Linked DNA regions of Puniceibacterium sp. IMCC21224. The protein of the gene in region 2 interacts with the protein of the main gene of each other region in a pairwise test. Links are inferred from orthologs where the notes say so. Each region holds a gene or a part of one and is shown on either strand. Other genes may lie near its edges. The genes, in order: ftsH and hflK.

The links.
Region 1: the proteins of hflK (region 2) and ftsH interact in binary tests that used the Escherichia coli proteins (3 or more experiments, as listed by UniProt). The link is inferred for Puniceibacterium sp. IMCC21224 from one-to-one orthologs.

Annotation. Positions count from the first base shown.
Region 1 is NZ_LDPY01000001.1:3,157,204-3,163,821, forward strand. Bases 1,242-4,222 are described here. They hold ftsH (ATP-dependent zinc metalloprotease FtsH), read right to left. Parts: upstream 3,700-4,222; coding sequence 1,783-3,699; downstream 1,242-1,782. Other genes in these bases: IMCC21224_RS14635 (methyltransferase domain-containing protein), read right to left, coding at 1,242-1,786; tilS (tRNA lysidine(34) synthetase TilS), read right to left, coding at 3,778-4,222. In the rest of the region: IMCC21224_RS14630 (peptidylprolyl isomerase), read left to right, coding at 103-531; more of IMCC21224_RS14635, read right to left, coding at 1,010-1,241; more of tilS, read right to left, coding at 4,223-5,166; IMCC21224_RS14650 (tetratricopeptide repeat protein), read right to left, coding at 5,163-5,984; peptidoglycan-associated lipoprotein Pal, read right to left, coding at 6,011-6,541. UniProt on the Escherichia coli protein: Acts as a processive, ATP-dependent zinc metallopeptidase for both cytoplasmic and membrane proteins. Plays a role in the quality control of integral membrane proteins.
Region 2 is NZ_LDPY01000001.1:3,009,403-3,015,985, reverse strand. Bases 1,768-4,713 are described here. They hold hflK (FtsH protease activity modulator HflK), read left to right. Parts: upstream 1,768-2,631; coding sequence 2,632-3,795; downstream 3,796-4,713. Other genes in these bases: IMCC21224_RS13930 (DUF2065 domain-containing protein), read left to right, coding at 4,695-4,713; hflC (protease modulator HflC), read left to right, coding at 3,799-4,698; IMCC21224_RS13945 (FAD-dependent oxidoreductase), read left to right, coding at 1,768-2,575. Also shown: IMCC21224_RS13950 (L,D-transpeptidase family protein), read right to left, coding at 1-581; more of IMCC21224_RS13945, read left to right, coding at 1,121-1,767; more of IMCC21224_RS13930, read left to right, coding at 4,714-4,889; IMCC21224_RS13925 (DegQ family serine endoprotease), read left to right, coding at 5,138-6,583.

The DNA.
Region 1 (6,618 bases), 150 kb from region 2 along the record:
CATTTCCGGGCCGGGTTGCCTAAGTTTGGATCTGAGCAAGAGCACCCGCACCGGACGCGGCCTCTGAAAGCAACCCCCCTTCAGACAAGACAGGATTTTCACATGACCGAGGTCAAGACGGGTGACACCGTACGTATTCACTACACTGGCACGCTCAACGATGGCAGCACGTTCGACAGCAGCGCCGGACGCGATCCGCTGGAATTCACCGTGGGGTCGGGCCAGATCATTCCCGGTCTCGACAAAGCCATGCCCGGCATGACCGTCGGTGACAAGAAAACCGTGGCCGTGCCCGCAGATGAGGCCTATGGCCAACCCAACCCCGAGGCGCGCCAGTCCGTTCCCCGCACAGAAATCCCGGCAGACATTCCGCTCGATCCGGGGACGCAACTGCAGGTGCAGACGCCGACAGGTCAGGTGATGCCGGTGACTGTGGTCGAAGTCACGGAGGCCGAGGTCACACTGGATGCCAATCATCCGCTCGCGGGCAAGGATCTGACCTTTGCGATCGAACTGGTCGACATTACGTGAACAGGCCGGAAGGTCAGTGGCCGCGTGTATTTGAATGAAAACCGTCGAATCCTACGGGATTCGGCGGTTTTTGTGCCTGTGCCACCGTGAAAGCCGAGGCGCGGGTTTTGTTGGGCAGCGTCGTAATGCGTATTTGGAAAGAGAAGAAGCGGAAAAGTAAGTGTCTGAATTTTATAGGAAATGACGCGCATGGGTCTTTGGTCCAAGCTGCTATCGGCGCATTTCATTTGATTGGTCCGTTCGATGGTATATCCGACGGCGGAGAAACGGACCACGCCTCAGTACGGACAGATCGTCTCGGGCGCTGCGATAGTCGCGAGTACCGCCACTAAAAATGCCCGCTAGTAACGTTACGGTTCAGGCATTGGCTCGTTGGGGCAACGGGACTGTGACGCCACGTTCTGAAATCGTTGAACCGCAGCGGCGCGACGCCGGTGATCAGCGACGCGGATCCACAGCATCTGATCGCCGCGCCGGATCAGACCGACAGCGTGAAGAACATCCGCCGGAACGGGAATAAAACCGTGCCTCTGGGGCCCTTGGGGTAGGCCTTGCCTATCACCGCCTCGTAGGCCGCGATAAGGCGCAGTCGTTCATCCGGTTCCAGTGCATTCAGGATCGGGCGGGCAAACGTGGCCTCAACAAACCGGCGCACGGGGTGCCCTTCACCGTCAGGGGCAAGCTCTTGATAATATTCGGTATCCCACAGCGTCACTTGCCCCATCGCCGACAACATCCGGTGATACTCTGCCGCCAGCAACACATTGGGTCCGTGCGAATGATCAACCCGACCGGGGAAAAGCTCGTCCACAAGCTTGACCCACAGACGGTGCGACGGCGCGTTGTTCTGGTGCGGCAGTTGGATTGCAAGGACGCCCCCAGGCGCCAGCATCTGCACAAGTCGCGGAAACAGCGTCTGGTGATCAGGTACCCAATGCAGCGACGCGTTGGAAAAAATCAGCGCTGCGGGGCGCGTCGCCTGCCAGACCGTCAGATCCTCTTGGAGAAGTTCGTCGTAGACCCCTGTGCGCGCCGCGTGTTCCATCATCGCGGGGCTGGCATCAACGCCGATCAGTCGACGCCGCAGCTGTCCAAGTGCCGGGCCCACGCTGCCGGTACCACAGCCGAGGTCGATAATATCGCCCTCGGGCAAGGGCCCCACGGCCCTCAGCAGGTCCAGCGCGGGGCGCAAACGCAAACCCCGGAACCTGTCGTAGGTCCCGGGGTTCCAATCCTGGTCCGAGGCCTGGCTCATACTGATGGTTCAGGCTCCAGTCCGCCATCGCCAGCGGGTTTGGCTTTGGGTTTGGTTTTCGGGATCGCCGTCACGCTTGGCGTTTCCTCTTCGGCGCTGCCGCTGTCATCCGGTCCCGCCTGAGGCGGCTCGCCGCGCATCACGCGTTTGATCTCTTCGCCGGTCAGCGTTTCGTATTCCAGCAAACCTTGCGCAAGACGATCCCATTCATCCCGTTTGTCGGTCAGGATCTGGAACGCGCGGGTATACGCATCCGAGATAAAGCGCTTTACCTCGCTCTCGATCAGCTCTTTGGTGTTGGCCGAAACCGAGAGGCCAGCGGTATTGCCGCTATACCCTTCGTGCGCTTCGGAATAGTCGATATTGCCGATCTTGTCGGACATGCCCCAACGCAGCACCATGGCACGCGCCAGCGCGCTGGCCTGCTGGATGTCACCAGCCGGGCCGTTTGACACGTTGTCCTCGCCATATTTGATAATCTCGGCCGCCTTGCCCGCCATGGTCATGGCCAGCTTTTCCTCACATTCGGACCGGTGCCAGTTCAGGCGGTCGATCTCGGGCAGGGACACAACCATGCCCAGCGCACCACCGCGCGGAATGATCGTCGCCTTGTAGACCGGATCACACTGCGGCAGCGACAGACCCACGACGGCGTGACCTGCCTCGTGATAGGCGGTCTTTTCCTTTTGCTCGGCGGTCAGAACCATGCTGCGACGCTCGGCGCCCATCATGACCTTGTCCTTGGCGTGTTCGAAATCCTCCATGGTGACGAACCGGCGGCCGAGACGCGCGGCCGTAAGCGCCGCCTCGTTCACGAGGTTCGCCAGATCCGCGCCCGAGAAACCCGGCGTGCCACGCGCGATGATCCGCATATCGGCATCGGGGCCCAGCGGCGTCTTGCGCGCATGCACGTTGAGGATCTTTTCGCGGCCCTTGATGTCGGGATTCGGTACTGTAACCTGACGGTCGAACCGGCCCGGACGCAGCAGCGCCGGGTCCAGCACGTCACGGCGGTTGGTCGCGGCAAGGATGATCACACCCTCGTTTGCCTCAAAACCGTCCATCTCGACCAGCAACTGGTTCAGCGTCTGTTCGCGTTCATCATTGCCACCGCCATAGCCAGCGCCACGGTTGCGACCTACGGCGTCGATTTCGTCGATGAACACGATGCAGGGCGCGTTTTTCTTGGCCTGCTCGAACATGTCGCGCACACGGCTGGCGCCAACGCCAACAAACATCTCGACAAAGTCGGACCCGGAAATGGTGAAGAACGGCACACCCGCCTCACCCGCAATCGCGCGCGCCAACAGCGTCTTACCTGTGCCCGGAGGGCCCACAAGCAGCGCACCCTTGGGGATTTTGCCGCCCAAGCGGCTGAATTTCTGCGGGTTCCGCAGAAATTCAACGATCTCTTCCAGTTCTTCCTTGGCCTCGTCGATGCCCGCCACGTCATCAAACGTCACGCGGCCATGCTTTTCCGTCAGCATCTTGGCCTTGGATTTGCCGAATCCCATCGCACCCCCTTTGCCGCCACCCTGCATCCGGTTCATGAAGTAGATCCAGACACCTATCAACAGCAGGAATGGCAGCAGGCTCAGCAGGAAGGACTGAAAGCCCGATTGCTGCTGTGCCTCGGCCCGAACCGGCACATCATTTTCGATCAGCATGGTTGTGACCGACGCATCCTCGGGCTTGATCGTGACATAATCGGTGCCGTCGCTGCTGCGGAACCGCACCTGCTCACCATCCAGCGTGACCGAGCTTACAGTCTTGTTCTCAACCGCATGGACAAAGTCCGTATAGCTGATCTCGCGACTTTGCATGGTGGTGCTGCCGCCGCTGAACAGATTGAACAGCACCAGAACCAGCACAAACAGTACGACCCAGAACGCGATATTGCGTACATTGCCCAAGGAAAATCTCCTAAAAATCCAGTGCGCGTCTCATAGCACACATCGTGTCGGTGTAACATAGACATCACGGCGTCCGGTTCAATGCGAAAGAAGGAAAGCGTGAAACCCTTCATTCTGTCGCCCCATCGGCCAGAGCGTTGTGGTCTGACCCGGCCCGACCGCCATCGCGTCGCAGGCGACCAGTCGATCACCATCCCACACCGAGGGCAACGCACGCGCATAGCGGAACGCGGGGGTATTGCTGTTGTGCTCTTGGCATTGGCCCCAGCCGTCTTCGCCGAGGGACCGGATAGTCAATCCTATAAAATCATTGTGAAAAAACTTCCAGCGCCTGTCCCAGAGCGTGCCATCCCCCACTACAGCGCGCTGCGCGGCCACGGCGCGAGGCTCGCGCGTCACCCGGATTGCCGCGCCGTTCGCGCGGATTTCGCAGCCATGCAGGGTTCCGGCACCACCCGACTGAACCTTGTCCAACAGAGCCTCAAGCGCCTCTACTCTGGGACGATAAGAGTTGGTCGAGATATACTGAAGCGCCGCAGCCAACAGGCGCAGGCGAGTATCCGCCTCGACCTTGGCCAAGCCATCGCGATCCAGCTGCAAATCCCCCAGCGGCGTATTCCCAGCACAGACCGATGTGCCAATCTCGGTCCAAACCTGTGCGGCGCGGGCCCGCAACGCCGGGCGCGCACGTGCCAGCCGTGTCGCGGTGGCCGATAAAACCTCGGCACCCAGACCTTCGGCGTCGAGATTCTGCAACAACTGTCGCATTCGCACACGGTCATAACCCCGGTCGTCGTTCGACGGATCCTCGACCCAGCGCCCTTTGAGCGTTGTGAGATAGTGTCGCAATTCAGCGCGACGCATGTCCAGACAGGGGCGGATCACCTGGAACCCGTTACGATTTTCGGCTCGCTCGGCTGGATATGCCCCGTCGGGTGGCATGTGCGTCTGGGTGACATCCTCAGGCAAAAGTTCCACACCCGATCCGGGTTCCGAACCCACAAATCGCCGCGCCTGCATCGCCGACAACCCATCCACACCTGACCCGCGGCCAAGCCGCATCAAGAAGGTTTCGGCCAGGTCGTCCCGTGTGTGGGCCATCAGCACATGTGCGATCCCGTTCCGCCAGCGATCAATCAGATTCAGCCGCGCGCGGCGGGCAGCGTCCTGCACGTTCCCCTGCCCATCCCAGTGCCAGCGCAGCGTGGCGTGCGGCCAACCCAGTTCACCGCATTCAGCCGCGACCATCGCCGCCTCGGACGCGGCTTCGGGGCGCAAGCCGTGGTCCACCGTAACCACCCACAGCCGGACTCCCCAGACGCGACTCCAATTATGCGCCAATGTCAGCATCGCCATGCTGTCGCCGCCTCCGGAAACCGCCAGTCCAATATCTGTGGGAAAGTCGGGGCCTAACAGGGATCCCATCGCCTCGGAAAATCGGTGATCGAGCGACGTTGCCCCCGTCACTGACAGCCCAGAGAGGTGCGCGCCTCGATAGCCTGGCCCGCAAATTCCGAGCCGGAGTAACGGTTGCCAACTTCGGACAGCATCACGCAGCCTTCGCTGACACTGCCCAGCGCGTTCAGCGCAAGGCCCAAGCGGAACAACGCCTCTGGCGCGACCGCTGCGTCGGGATAGTTGGAGTAGGTGTCAAGATAAGAGCGCGCCGCGCTGCGCGTGTCACCCAACCCTTCCTGGGCCTTGCCCTGCCCGATCAGCGCGCGAACCTCTAACGGTCCACCCGGATAGGTCTCGCGAAAGGTCGCAAAGAGCTCCGCGGCGGTGCGAAAGTCACTGTTGGCGAGCGCCTCCTGCGCCCGCCGAAAGTCGTCCTGCTCGCTCACGGCGAGCTGCGTTTGCGATTGCTCTGATCCCTGCGGAGCGGCAGGTGGTGGAGTCGCGGCGACCGGAGCCGATCCGCCGCCAATCCGCAGCGTGGTGCCAAGCGTACCAATGTCGCAGGTCGCCTCAAGCTCGCATAGCCGAAACTCAAGATCGCCGATGCGATTGGTGCCATCTTCGACCACCTGACCGATGCGGAATTCTATCTGCTCGGTATTGGACGTCAAACGTTGCAATTCCGCCTCGATTGCATTGACCCGGTCTATGGTTCCGCCGCCAATGGTCATGCCGCTGGTGCCGGTTGTGCTTAGCTCAGTCCTGAGGCGCTGCAACTCAACCGTCAGAACCTGAAGATCCTGACGGATGTCCGCCAACGACTGGTCCTGAGCAGCAACCGGTGTCGCGACGAGCGCAAAGACAACAAGACCGATTTTGATCCGCATTGCGTATCCCCTATCTGCGCGCCCGATCAGCCGACCAACCCGCCGGCAGAAATGATGGTCACGGCACGGCGATTCTTGGCATAACAGGCTTCTTCTGAGCAGATCTCGATCGGGCGCTCTTTGCCATAGCTCACAAATTTGAGTCGCGTCGAAGGAATGCCACGGGCGATAAGGTATTCCATCACCGCATTAGCCCGCCGGGCGCCCAGAGCGAGGTTGTATTCGCGCGTGCCCTGCTCATCAGCATGCCCTTCGATCACGGCAAGGTAGTCACTGTTGGTCATCAGCCACTGTGCCTGACCATCAAGCACACGCTGCCCCTCAGAGCTGAGCGAGGATTGATCCACCGCGAAAAGCACCCGGTCACCGACCGTCTGCTGGAAATAGGCCGAAGAGGTCGGATCATTGGCACTGCCGGGAACAATCCCCCCATCTGCACCCAGTCCGGCGCCACCAGTGTCAGAGAAACTACCCTGATCGGCAAATCGGTCAGGATTGGTACAGGCCGATACGGCAAGGGCCGCGATCAGCATCATAGCCTTGGTTATATATGTCATGGATCGCTTTCCGCTCGCTATTTTTTGGTCAGGTTAACACAGGCGCCGCGCCTTGCAAACGCAACGCGGCGGTGCTG
Region 2 (6,583 bases):
ACAACGCCTGCGAATTGCTGCTCGGTATAGTCCGCGAGGATCATACCCGGGTGCTCAATCTCCAACGGGTGTATGTGGGTGGGAGCGATGATGATCGGCGAGCCTAAATGAATCTCGTCAAACAGGCGGACCGAGAATTCCAGCGGCAAGCTCACACAGCCATCGGCGGAGTGATTGTCGGCAACATTGTCCGCGTGTAATGCGATACCGCTCCAATGCAGCAGGTCGGCATTCTGCACTGGCACGCTTTCATAGGTCGATGACCGATGGGTTCTGTTCTTTTGCTGCACAACAAAGACGCCGGTTGGGATCGCTTTGGCCGACATGCCGGTCGAGCAGGTAGAAACCGCAATTTCAAATCCGTTGCGGTAGACATGCACATGTTGTTCATCGTTCGAAATGATGATCGAAATGGGCCCATTGGGCCGCCGCTCAGGATGCCAGATGTATTCCCCAGGACGCAGGGCGTTATGCGCTTTGTAGACTTGCTGGCCGTGTACCGGTCCAGCGGCGAACATAAGTGTCGCCGCACCGGCGACGCGCAGAATATCGCGTCGTAACACTTGCTTGCTATTGTTCATGTCCTGCCGACCCCCAATCAGATTGCAGGTATTCGATACCTTTGGCAGCATTCGGCCTGCATATGTCGATGGTTTCACCTTCGACCCATCGAAAACCGGCGGATGCATTAAAGCAGTACGCGAAGACCTGTGCCGAACACTGTCGATGGTATGTGGATATCACGTGGCTCTGCTATGCTACAACTATAAGCTGCGCCAGCGGCCTGGGTCGACATCGACCAATTTATTAATTTTAAATTACCGTATGGCACTTTGGTCGTATGAAATCTATTTTCCTGCACATGAATGCCCGCATTTAGGGCTGAAATGGTGGATGAGGTTAATTTTTTTAGGCGAAAATAAAACCACCCACCTGCCGCAACGTCATCTTTTGCGCGATCTTTTCGCGCCATGATAGTGCAGCCTAAAGACGTCGATTTCCGCGTTGTTACGTCTCGTGCGGTGTTCTGAGGGGGGCGTCCATTTGTAAGGCCGAAGCTCTGGCCAAGGCGCGGGCCATGTGGGATACCAGTGTGGATATATCGTTCCGGGAGGCCCGCATGAATTTTGACTATGATCTGTTTGTGATTGGCGGTGGCTCGGGCGGGGTCCGTGCCGCACGTGTGGCGGCAGGTGAGGCGGGAGCCAAGGTCGCGCTGGCCGAAGAGAGCCGCTATGGCGGTACCTGTGTGATCCGTGGCTGCGTGCCGAAAAAGCTCATGGTCTTTGCCAGTGAATATGCCGGAGTGGCCGATGAGGCCGGACGATATGGCTGGGACGTGACGCGCGGGGTATTCGACTGGGCCGCGTTCTCAAAGCGATTGAATGGTGAATTGGACCGGCTCGAAGGGGTCTATCGGCGGCTGCTGGATGGTTCGGGCGTCAAGATGTTCGACAGTCGCGCGACGCTGCGTGACGCGCATACCGTGGCGCTCGACAATGGTGACGTTGTGACTGCCAAGCATATCCTCGTCGCAACCGGCGGGCATCCGGTGCGCCCGGATTTGCCGAACGCTAATCTTGGTATTGTCTCGGACGACATCTTTCATCTGGCGGCCTTGCCCAAAAGTATCCTGATCATCGGTGGCGGCTATATTGCCTGCGAATTTGCCTGCATCCTTCAGGGATTGGGCGTGGATGTGACGGTCTATTATCGCGGTGCGCAGATTCTGCGCGGCTTTGACGACGAAGCACGCGGCCTGATTGCCGACGCGATGTGCGAACGTGGCATCAAATTGCATACAGGCACCAATATTCTGGATATGTGCCCTGCTGATCAGGCGGCTGAAGCCGGGCAAGGCGCCGGGCCAGATGTGTTGCGGGCCGCAGGACAGTCGACGCACCAAACCAAAGCCTCAACCGGGAGCAATCAGGGGCCAGTCTGGGTCAAATCCACCACCGGACACGAGACAGTCTTTGATCAGGTGCTGTTTGCCACGGGACGCAAGGCCAACACCGCAGGTCTAGGACTTGAAGATCTGGGCGTCAAACTGGGACGCGGCGGGCAGATCGAAGTGGACAGCTACAGCCAGACCGCAGTGCCGTCGATCTATGCCATCGGCGATGTGACCGACCGGGTCAATCTGACACCGGTGGCGATCCGCGAGGGCATGGCCTTTGTCGAAACGGTGTTCAAGGGCAACCCGACGCCGGTTGACCATGATCTGATCCCCAGCGCGGTGTTCACCCAACCCGAGATGGGAACAGTGGGGCTGAGCGAAGAGGCCGCGCGCGAGCGCGAAGAAATCGAGGTGTATTCGACCTCCTTTCGTCCGATGCAGAGCGCCTTTATCGACAAACCCGACCGGGTGCTGATGAAACTGATCGTGTCCAAGGCGACGCGCAAGGTATTGGGCTGTCATATCGTGGCCCCCGGCGCCGGCGAGATGATCCAGATGGCCGGTATCGCGATCAAGATGGGCGCCACCAAGGAAGATTTCGACCGCACCGTAGCGGTACATCCAACCATGTCAGAAGAGCTGGTGACGATGCGCAAACCCGTCAGAACCGCTTGAAATTCGCGCCAGAGCGCACATTTATATAAAAGATCGACCAAGAGGGAAATGACTACATGGCAGGCAACAACGGCGGCCCCTGGGGCAGCGGCGGCGGCGGACAAGGGGGGGATGGCAACCGTGGAGGCGGTGGTGGTCGCAGACCCGACAACAACCAACCGCAGATCCCCGAGATCGACGAACTGGTCAAAAAAGGCCAGGAACGCCTGCGCGTGCTCATGGGGGGACGCGGTAATGGTGGCGGCCTGAATGGCGGCTCATCCGGCGGTGGTGGTGACAATGGCCCGCGCCTGACGCGTGGCACCATTGGTCTGGCGGTTCTGGGCGCGTTTGCGGTCTGGGCGTTTTCCAGCTTTTACACAGTCAAACCCGAAGAGCAGTCGGTTGAACTGTTCCTGGGCAAGTATTCCTCGACGGGCAATCCGGGGCTGAACTTTGCACCATGGCCCTTTGTCACCTACGACGTGGTCAATGTTACCTCCGAGCGGACCGAGAATATCGGCGCGCGGCGCGGCAACAACGGCGACGGTCTGATGCTGACCACCGATGCCAACATTGTCGATATCGAGTTTCAGGTGGTTTGGAACATCAACGATCCGGCCAAGCTGTTGTTCAACATCCGTGACCCGCAACTGACCGTGGGTGCCGTATCGGAATCTGTCATGCGCGAGATCATTGCCGCCAGCAATCTGGCGCCGATTCTCAACCGGGACCGGGGTCTGATCGCCGATACCGCGATGCAGGACGTGCAGACCACGCTTGATGAATACGAAAGCGGCATCAGCATCGTTCGTGTGAACCTTGAAACCGCCGATCCGCCCCGCGAAGTCATCGATTCGTTCCGCGAAGTGCAGGCCGCTGAACAGGAACGCGACCGCTTGCAACGCCAGGCGGATGCCTATGCCAACCGCGTTCTGGCCGAGGCTCGTGGTGCCGCAGCACAGACTCGCGAGCAGGCCGAAGGTTATCGCGCCCGGGTCGTCAACGAAGCATTGGGTGAAGCGAGCCGCTTTACCTCGGTGCTCGAAGAATACAGCAAAGCCGAGGGTGTGACCCGCAAGCGTCTCTATATCGAGACGATGGAAAAGGTGCTGGGCAGCGTCAACAAGATGATCCTCGACAAATCGGTGACAGGTGCCGACGGGCAGGGGGGCGGCGTTGTGCCGTATCTGCCGCTGAACGAGTTGAACCGGTCGCAAACGTCGCAGGCGGGGAACTGAGCCATGAAAAAAATCAATTTCATTCTGCCGGTGCTCGTGCTTGTGGTGATCGCTGTCTGGTCGTCGGTCTTTGTGGTGGACGAGCGCGAAAAGGCGCTGGTGCTGCAATTTGGTCAGATCAAAGCGGTAAAGGAAGATCCGGGCCTCGCGTTTAAGGTGCCGTTCATTCAGGACGTGGTGAAATACGACGACCGTATTCTGTCGCTGGATACTGAAACCATCGAAGTGACGCCGTCGGATGACCGGCGTCTGGTGGTGGATGCCTTTGCGCGCTACCGCATTTCGGATGTGGTGCAGTTCCGGCAGGCGGTGGGTGTCGGTGGCATCCGCGCCGCCGAGGATCGTCTGTCCTCGGTTCTGAATGCGCAGATCCGCGAAGTTCTGGGGGCTGATCAGGTTACATCCGACACCATCCTGTCTGAGGATCGTCGCGGTCTGATGACGCGCATTCGCGATCAGGCACGGGTGTCTGCGCGCGGTCTGGGGCTGGATGTGGTCGATGTGCGGCTCAAGCAAACCAACCTGCCTGCGCAGAACCTCGAGGCGACTTTTGCCCGGATGCGTGCCGAACGTGAACGCGAAGCTGCGGACGAGATCGCACGCGGTAACGAGGCGGCGCAGCGTGTGCGCGCGTTGGCCGACCGTACCGTGACCGAGACCCTGTCTGAGGCCGAGCGTGAAGCGCAGGTCATCCGTGGTGAGGCCGATGCCCGCCGCAATGCGGTCTTTGCCGAAGCCTTTGGCGCGGATGAGGAATTCTTTGCCTTCTACCGCTCGCTTCAGGCCTATGAGAACGCGTTGTCGGGAGACAATTCGACAATGGTGATGACACCGGATTCCGAGTTCTTTGACTACTTCAAGTCTGAGCAGGGACCGTCCGGCAGCGTATCCGTCGCGGAATGAGCGCGGATTTACTATACGGGATCGGATTGGTCCTGGTGATCGAGGGGCTGGTGTACGCACTGGCCCCTTCGCTTGTCGAGCAACTGCTCGAAGCGCTGCGGATGATGCCGCATGATATGCGCCGCGTGATCGGTCTTGGCGCGCTGGCCTTTGGGCTGGTATTTGTCTGGGTTGCTAAGGTGCTGGGCTGATTGGATGGACCTTTGGGGGCCGCCGTCCGGCTGGGCCCTCTTCGCGAAATGTTAACGCTAGCAGGCCAGGAATAGCCGGGGTGCGCCGTGCCCCGGCGCATCCTGACGACACTGTCACGATCGGGTCACATACGCTTGATGACGTAAGGCTATCTTTGCGTGTTGCTCTGCTAGGGCTATGTTTCCTACAGTGAGGAGACGGGCACGACGCGCCAGACGCGGAAAGTGCCGGAAACAAGGAGTCCAACGTGAAACCACAAGTTATCGCCCTGACACGCGACACCGCCAGACCGCTGCGGCTGTTCTGGATGGCAACGTTGTCGATGTTGCTGATTCTATCGCAGGTGCTGATGGTCGCAGCGCAGGGCGCTCCCAAGAGCTTTGCCGAACTGGCGGACCGCATCAGTCCATCGGTGGTGAACATCACCACCTCGACCACGGTCGAAGGGCGGACAGGCCCGCAAGGCATCGTTCCCGAGGGGTCTCCGTTCGAGGATTTCTTTCGCGAATTTCGTGACCGCAATGGCGAAGGCGACCGGCCGCGTCGGTCCTCGGCGCTGGGCTCTGGCTTTGTGATTTCCGAAGATGGCTATGTGGTGACAAACAATCATGTGATCGAGGGCGCGGATGAGATCCAGATCGAATTCTTTGAGGGGTTCGAACTGCCCGCGACGCTGGTTGGTACAGATCCAAACACCGATATCGCCCTGCTCAAGGTCGAGGCCGAGGTGCCGCTGAAATTCGTCAACTTCGGTGACAGCGATGTGGCACGGGTCGGCGATTGGGTGATGGCGATGGGCAACCCGCTGGGGCAGGGGTTTTCGGTCAGTGCGGGTATCGTATCGGCGCGCAACCGCGCACTCAGCGGCACCTATGACGACTATATCCAGACCGATGCGGCGATCAATCGGGGCAATTCCGGTGGTCCGCTGTTCAATATGGATGGCGATGTGATCGGGGTGAATACCGCGATCCTGTCGCCGAATGGTGGCTCGATCGGGATTGGCTTTTCGATGGCGTCGAATGTGGTGACGCGGGTGGTGACACAGCTCAAGGACTTTGGCGAGACGCGGCGCGGCTGGCTGGGTGTCCGAATCCAGGACGTGACCGACGATGTGGCCGAGGCGATGGGACTCGACAGCACTGCGGGCGCGCTGGTGACGGATGTGCCCGAAGGTCCGGCGATGGAGTCCGGGATGCTGTCTGGCGATGTGATCCTGAGCTTTGACGGCCACGAAGTGGCGGACACGCGCGGTCTTGTGCGGCAGGTCGGCAATACCGAGGTCGGTAAAACCGTGCGGGTGCAGGTCAACCGCGAGGGCAAGACTGAGACGCTCAAGGTTACGCTGGGACGCCGTGAAGAGGCTGAAGGCGCCACGCCGAATGTCGAATCGATGGAGCCCGAAGAGCCGGAGCAAAGCGAGCTTTTGGGTCTGACGCTGAGCCCGCTGACGGCCGAAATCCGTGAGCAGCTACAGCTTTCGGACGATATCAAGGGTCTTGCCGTGATGGATGTTGTTGAAACCTCAGAAGCGTTTGGCAAGGGCCTGCGTGCGGGGGACGTCATCACCGAGGCAGGCCAGAGCGCGGTACTCAGCCTTAGCGATCTACAGGATCGTATCGACGCCGCCGAGGACGCTGGGCGTAAATCGCTGCTGTTGCTGGTACGGCGCGGCGGGGATCCACGCTTTGTG